Hydrogenophaga sp. SL48: one gene and its partner. Each later gene encodes a partner of the first gene's protein in a complex. Links are inferred from orthologs where the notes say so. Each region holds a gene or a part of one and is shown in the gene's direction. Other genes may lie near its edges. The genes, in order: accB and accD.

Evidence for each region.
Region 2: the proteins of accB (region 1) and accD are in contact, whole or in part, in a solved structure (PDB 8UXZ), measured with the Escherichia coli proteins. The link is inferred for Hydrogenophaga sp. SL48 from one-to-one orthologs.

The regions. Positions count from the first base shown.
Region 1 is NZ_CP063400.1:3,745,137-3,748,394, reverse strand. The notes cover bases 2-2,945. They hold accB (acetyl-CoA carboxylase biotin carboxyl carrier protein), read left to right. Parts: upstream 2-1,213; coding sequence 1,214-1,678; downstream 1,679-2,945. Other genes in these bases: accC (acetyl-CoA carboxylase biotin carboxylase subunit), read left to right, coding at 1,693-2,945; IM738_RS17750 (TlpA disulfide reductase family protein), read left to right, coding at 436-957; IM738_RS17755 (hypothetical protein), read left to right, coding at 2-439. Outside these bases: more of IM738_RS17755, read left to right, coding at 1-1; more of accC, read left to right, coding at 2,946-3,042; prmA (50S ribosomal protein L11 methyltransferase), read left to right, coding at 3,086-3,258. UniProt on the Escherichia coli protein: This protein is a component of the acetyl coenzyme A carboxylase complex; first, biotin carboxylase catalyzes the carboxylation of the carrier protein and then the transcarboxylase transfers the carboxyl group to form malonyl-CoA.
Region 2 is NZ_CP063400.1:526,760-530,011, reverse strand. The notes cover bases 315-3,252. They hold accD (acetyl-CoA carboxylase, carboxyltransferase subunit beta), read left to right. Parts: upstream 315-1,313; coding sequence 1,314-2,192; downstream 2,193-3,252. Other genes in these bases: nagZ (beta-N-acetylhexosaminidase), read right to left, coding at 2,940-3,252; IM738_RS02510 (LON peptidase substrate-binding domain-containing protein), read left to right, coding at 2,189-2,866; trpA (tryptophan synthase subunit alpha), read left to right, coding at 453-1,262; trpB (tryptophan synthase subunit beta), read left to right, coding at 315-456. Also shown: more of trpB, read left to right, coding at 1-314.

The DNA.
Region 1 (3,258 bases):
CCTGTTTTGCGCCGACACCCAGCCTGTGGAGTTGCAGGCCCTGCGCGAGCTGGCCCTGGTCTGGATGGAGCGACTCGCCGTGTTTCACCCCCATGTGGGCGGAGCGGTCTGGCACGGCACCGCCACGCGGCACAGCGACATCTATATCCAGCTGTATTGCGACGATGCCAAGTCCGCCGAGTGGACCCTGCTGGACCATGGGGTGGAGTACCACCCCGGCTCGGTCAATGGCTGGAAGGGGGAGCCCGTGGATGCGCTGACCGTGCGATGCCGCTGCGAGGCGCTGGGGCAGTGGGCGCTGGTGCACCTGCTGGTGCAGGACCGCGACGACGTCCGGGGGGCGCTCAAGCCCGATGCCCAGGGCCGGCGTCCGCGCGGCGACGCGAACGACCTGAGGGCGCTCTTGTCGGCGCCGGTGGAGCGGGGGAACAACGCATGATGCGACGGCGTCTCTGGATGGGCGGGGTGGCGGCTGGCGCCATGGCCGCCGGTGCGGGCGTTGCTTGGTGGCGCTTGCGGCCGGGCGAACCGATGTCGGGTGCGGAGGCGGCTTTCTGGGCCACGGAATTGCCGGGCTTGCAGGGTGAAGCCGTCGCATTGAAACGGTTTCTGGGCCGGCCCCTGCTTGTGAATTTCTGGGCCACCTGGTGCCCGCCGTGTGTTGAAGAGCTGCCCATGGTCAATGCTTTCTACCGCGCCAACGAACCTGCCGGCTGGCAGGTGCTGGGCCTAGCGGTGGACCAGGCGGCTCCAGTGCGCAGCTTTTTGCAGCGTTTGCCACTGGATTTCCCCGTCGCCTTGGCCGGGCTGGCGGGAACCGAGTTGGGCCGCAGTCTGGGCAACGCCAGTGGGGGGCTGCCGTTCACCGTGGTGTTCGGTGCCGACGGGACCGTGATGCACCGCAAGCTCGGCAAGCTGAGCGAGTCGGACCTCTCGCTGTGGGCGGGTCTGGTCTGAAAGGCCATGGCCAGCGAGGCCGTTGGTCTGCTGGGTGGATGTGGTGAACCGCGTTGAAAAGCGGTTAAAGTTCTTTCAACTTGTGTCCGTGCGTGGACCGAATGGCCCCTCGAACGTCGGCTGTCGAGGGTGATGAACGGTGTGCCACCCGATTCAACCCTCGTGTACACTGCGCACCCCGGCGGATTGTTCAGCCTTGATTTCAATGAAATTGAGTGAAGTTGAATCAATTTGACCGCATTTCGTTGGAGAAATCATGGATTTGAGAAAACTGAAGACGCTGATCGATCTGGTGTCCGAATCGAACGTGTCCGAACTGGAAATCACCGAAGCGGAAGGCAAAGTGCGCATCGTCAAGAGCGCGCCCGTCGGCATGGCCGCTCCGGTCACCTACGCCATGGCCCCTGTGGCCGCGCCCGCAGCACCGTTGGTGGCTGCTGCACCGGCCGAAGCGGTTCCTGCTGCCGCAGCTCCGGCCGGACCGGTGGGCCACACCGTCAAGTCGCCCATGGTCGGCACCTTCTACCGTGCCTCCAGTCCCGGTGCGAAACCCTTCGTGGAGGTCGGTGACAGCATCAAGGAAGGCGAAACGATCTGCATCGTCGAGGCGATGAAGATCCTCAACGAGATCGAAGCCGACAAGAGCGGCACCGTCACCCAGATCCTGGTGGAGAACGGCCAGGCGGTGGAGTATGGCCAGCCGCTGTACGTGATCGAATAAGCGACCGAACGCCCATGTTCAAGAAAATCCTGATCGCCAACCGCGGCGAGATTGCCCTCCGGGTGCAACGCGCCTGCCGCGAAATGGGCATCAAGGCCGTCATGGTCTACTCAGAGGCCGACCGCGACGCCAAATACGTGAAGCTCGCGGACGAGGCCGTCTGCATTGGTCCGGCGCAGTCGGCGCAGAGCTACCTCAGCATGCCCGCCATCATCTCGGCCGCCGAAGTCACGGACGCCGAGGCGATTCACCCTGGCTACGGGTTCCTGTCCGAAAATGCCGATTTTGCCGAGCGCGTGGAGCAAAGTGGCTTCACCTTCATTGGCCCCACGCCCGAATCGATCCGTCTGATGGGTGACAAGGTGTCGGCCAAGCAGGCCATGATCCGCGCCGGCGTGCCCTGCGTGCCCGGCTCGGAAGGTGCTCTGCCGGCCGACCCGGTGGTGATCAAACGCACCGCCAAAACGATCGGCTACCCGGTCATCATCAAGGCGGCGGGTGGTGGCGGTGGTCGCGGCATGCGTGTGGTGCACACCGAAGCGGCCCTGCTGCACGCGGTGCAGACCACCAAGGCCGAAGCCGGGGCTGCCTTTGGCAACCCCGAGGTGTACATGGAGAAGTTTCTCCAGAACCCGCGCCACATCGAGATCCAGATCATGGCCGACACGCACCGCAACGCGGTGTACCTCGGCGAGCGCGACTGCTCCATGCAGCGGCGCCACCAGAAGGTGATCGAAGAAGCGCCGGCGCCGGGCATTCCGCGCCGCCTGATCGAGAAGATCGGCGAGCGCTGCGCGGCGGCGTGCAAGAAGATCGGCTATCGGGGGGCGGGTACTTTCGAGTTCCTGTTCGAGAACGGTGAGTTCTATTTCATCGAGATGAACACCCGCGTGCAGGTGGAACACCCGGTGACGGAGTGGATCACTGGTGTGGACATTGTGCGCACCCAGATCGCGGTGGCCGCCGGCGAAAAACTGCCGTTCACGCAGCGCCAGGTGCAGTTGCGCGGCCACGCCATCGAGTGCCGCATCAACGCGGAAGACGCCTACAAGTTCACGCCTTCGCCCGGCCGCATCACCACCTGGCACATGCCCGGTGGCCCGGGGGTGCGTGTGGACTCGCATGCGTACACCAACTACTTCGTGCCGCCGAACTACGACTCCATGATCGGCAAGCTGATCGTGCACGGCGACACGCGCGAGCAGGCCCTGGCCCGAATGCGCACGGCGCTGGCCGAAGCGGTGGTGGAGGGCATCAAGACCAACATCCCGCTGCACCGTGAGCTGATGGTGGACGCCAGCTTCGTGGCCGGCGGCACCAACATCCACTACCTGGAAGAGTGGCTCTCCCAACGTGAACGCTGATCTTGCTTGCCAGACCCAGCCGCCGGCTGGGTCTCTTTTTGAGTTGGTCCTGCTCGTCCCAGAGGCCGGCGTCGAGCCGGTCAGCGACGCGCTGGTCGAACTCGATGCGCTGAGCGTCTCGGTGGAGGATGCCGATGCCCTGACACCGTCCGAGCAGGCCCTGTTTGGCGAACCGGGCATGCCCGCGCCGAAGGCGGGCTGGAACCGTTCGCGGGT
Region 2 (3,252 bases), 3.2 Mb from region 1 along the record:
TCGGCCTCGCTGCAGAAAGGCAGCCCCGGCGTGTTGCACGGCAACCGCACCTACGTGCTGCAGGACGACAACGGTCAGGTTACCGAGACCCACAGCGTGAGTGCCGGCCTCGACTACCCCGGCGTCGGGCCGGAACATGCGTTCCTGAAAGACATCGGCCGCGCCGAGTACGTGGGCATCACCGACGCCGAGGCACTGGAGGCCTTCCACTACCTGTGCCGCACCGAGGGCATCATTCCCGCGCTCGAGTCCAGCCACGCCGTAGCCTACGCCATGAAGCTGGCCAAAACCATGCGGCCAGACCAGTCCATTCTGGTCAACCTCTCGGGGCGTGGCGACAAGGACATCGGCACCGTGGCCGACCTGTCAAATGCCGATTTTTATTGCCGACCAAGCTGCCGTGGGCAGTCGGTCAAAGGCGGCATGGAGACCGCCACCATCAAGGTGACCAAATGAGCCGCATTGAAAAAACCTTCACCGACCTCCAGGCGCAAGGCCGCAAGGCCCTGATCCCCTTCGTCACCGCTGGCTTCCCCTACGCCGACATCACGCCCGACCTCATGCACGGCATGGTGGAGTCTGGCGCCGACGTGATTGAGCTGGGCGTGCCATTCTCCGACCCGTCGGCCGACGGCCCGGTGATCCAGAAGGCTGGCGACCGCGCACTGGCGCTGGGCATTGGCTTGTCCCAGGTGATCGAGATGGTCAAAACATTCCGCCAGCGCAACGCCACCACGCCGGTGGTGTTGATGGGCTACGCCAACCCGATCGAGCGCTACGACCAGAAACACGGCACGGGCAGCTTCGTTCGCGACGCCTCGGCGGCGGGTGTGGACGGCGTGCTGGTGGTGGACTACCCGCCCGAAGAGTGCGAAGAGTTCGCCGCCGCTCTGCGTGCCGCCCATATGGACCTGATCTTCCTGCTGGCACCCACCTCCACCGACGAGCGCATGGCGCAGGTGGCGCGGGTGGCCAGCGGCTACGTGTACTACGTGTCGCTGAAGGGCGTGACAGGCGCGGGCACGCTGGACGTCGGCCAGGTCGAGGCCATGCTGCCACGCATCCGCGCGCACGTGAACGTGCCGGTCGGTGTGGGCTTTGGCATCCGCGATGCGGAGACCGCCAAGGCCATCGGCAAGGCGGCCGACGCGGTGGTGATCGGCAGCAAGATCATCCAGCTGATCGAGAACGAGCCGCACGAAAAGGTGGTGACGGTCGCGGCCCATTTCCTGCGCACCATCCGAAAAGCACTCGACGCATAATCCTGCTTCTTCGCCGGCCCACCGAGGCCCGGCCCCTCCTAGGAGACCCGCATGTCCTGGCTCGAAAAACTGTTACCGCCCAAGATCACCCACACCGACCCGACCGAGCGCCGCAGCGTGCCCGAGGGCCTGTGGATCAAGTGCCCCAGTTGTGAGGCGGTGCTCTACAAGACCGATCTGGAGAAGAACCAGAACGTCTGCCCGCACTGCAGCCACCACCACCGCATCGGCGCGCGTGCACGCCTCAACGCGTTCCTCGACGCAGAAGGCCGTTACGAGCTCGCGCAAGAGGTGCTGCCGGTCGACGCCCTGAAGTTCAAGGACAGCCGCAAGTACCCCGAGCGTCTCAAGGAAGCGCTGGAGAACACGGGCGAGACCGACGCGCTGATCGTCATGGGCGGGGCCGTGCAAGGCATGAGCCTCGTGGTCGCCTGTTTTGAGTTCGACTTCATGGGTGGCTCCATGGGCTCGGTGGTTGGCGAACGCTTCGTGCGCGGTGTCGAAGAGGCCATCGCGCAGAAGGTGCCTTTCCTCTGCTTCACCGCCACCGGTGGCGCGCGCATGCAGGAAGGCCTGCTCTCGCTCATGCAGATGGCCAAGACCAACGCGTCCCTCACCCGCCTGGCCAAGAAGGGGTTGCCCTACATCAGCGTGCTGACCGACCCCACCATGGGTGGCGTGTCGGCTGGATTCGCCTTCGTGGGCGACGTGGTGATCGCCGAGCCCAAGGCGCTGATCGGTTTCGCAGGCCCGCGCGTGATCGAGAACACCGTGCGCGTGAAGCTGCCCGAAGGCTTCCAGCGCGCCGAATTCCTGATCACCAAAGGCGCGGTGGACTTCATCTGCGACCGGCGCGAGCTGCGCAACACCGTGGCCAGCACACTGGCAATGCTGCAGCGCCAGAGCGCTGACGCGGTGGTGGCCGATTGAGCGATGTTCCGTCGGCGCCCCTCACGCTGACCCAGTTGCCCCTGTTCCCGCTTCAGACCGTCCTGTTCCCCGGCGGCTGGATGCCGTTGCGCATCTTCGAGGTGCGTTACCTGGACATGATCAGCCGCTGCCACAAGGCGGGGGCGCCCTTTGGCGTGGTGTGCCTGCACGAAGGCAGCGAAGTGCGCCGCATCGACCCCGATGCACCGCCTGGTGGCGACGGATTCGCCCATGAGGCCTTCTTCCCTGCTGGCACCCTGGCCCGCATCGAGCAGCTGGAACGGCCACAGCCAGGGTTGATGGTGATCCACTGCCGGGGTCTGCAGCGCTTTCACGTGACCGCCAGCCACCAGCTGCCCCACGGCCTGTGGGTGGGCGACGTGGTGCTGGACGAAGCGGAGCCGGTGGTGCCGGTACCGGTCGATCTGGCGAGCACCCGTGACGCGCTGCAGCGCCTGCTGAACAACCTGAGGGAACGCGAACCCGAAGGCATGAACGAACTGCCCCTGCAACCGCCCTACCACTGGGACGACAGCGGCTGGGTCGCCAACCGCTGGGCCGAGTTCCTGCCCGCGCCAGCCGAGCTCAAGCACCGGCTGATGACGCTCGACAACCCGCTGCTGCGGCTCGAACTGATCTCGGATCTGCTCGACAAGCTGGGCGTCGAGCGGTAGGTCTCTTGGCGTTCCGGGGCTCCGCTGCGGCGCGGCGGCGCCCCCTTGAGGAGGAAGGCACCGCAGGTACGGGTCAGGGAATCAACTCCAGCGCCCGCATGTAGCGCTCGCTGACCATCAGCGTGTCCCAGTCCATCCCCGCGGCGCTCGGCAGCAGCGCCAGACGGCGCTCTTCGCTGGCGGGATGGGGCTGCCAGCGCCCTTCGATCACGGCTTTGGAGAGGTCTTCGATGGCGGCATCGATCGGCGCGCCGCCCTCCACCACCGACTGGTTGCACAACACCACCATGTCGCCCCCCGCGTTGAGCGCCGCCAGCGCGGCCTCGGCGAAGCTCACATCGCGCCCGTCGATGTGGCGCGCCGCCTCCATGCTCAGGTCGTCGCTG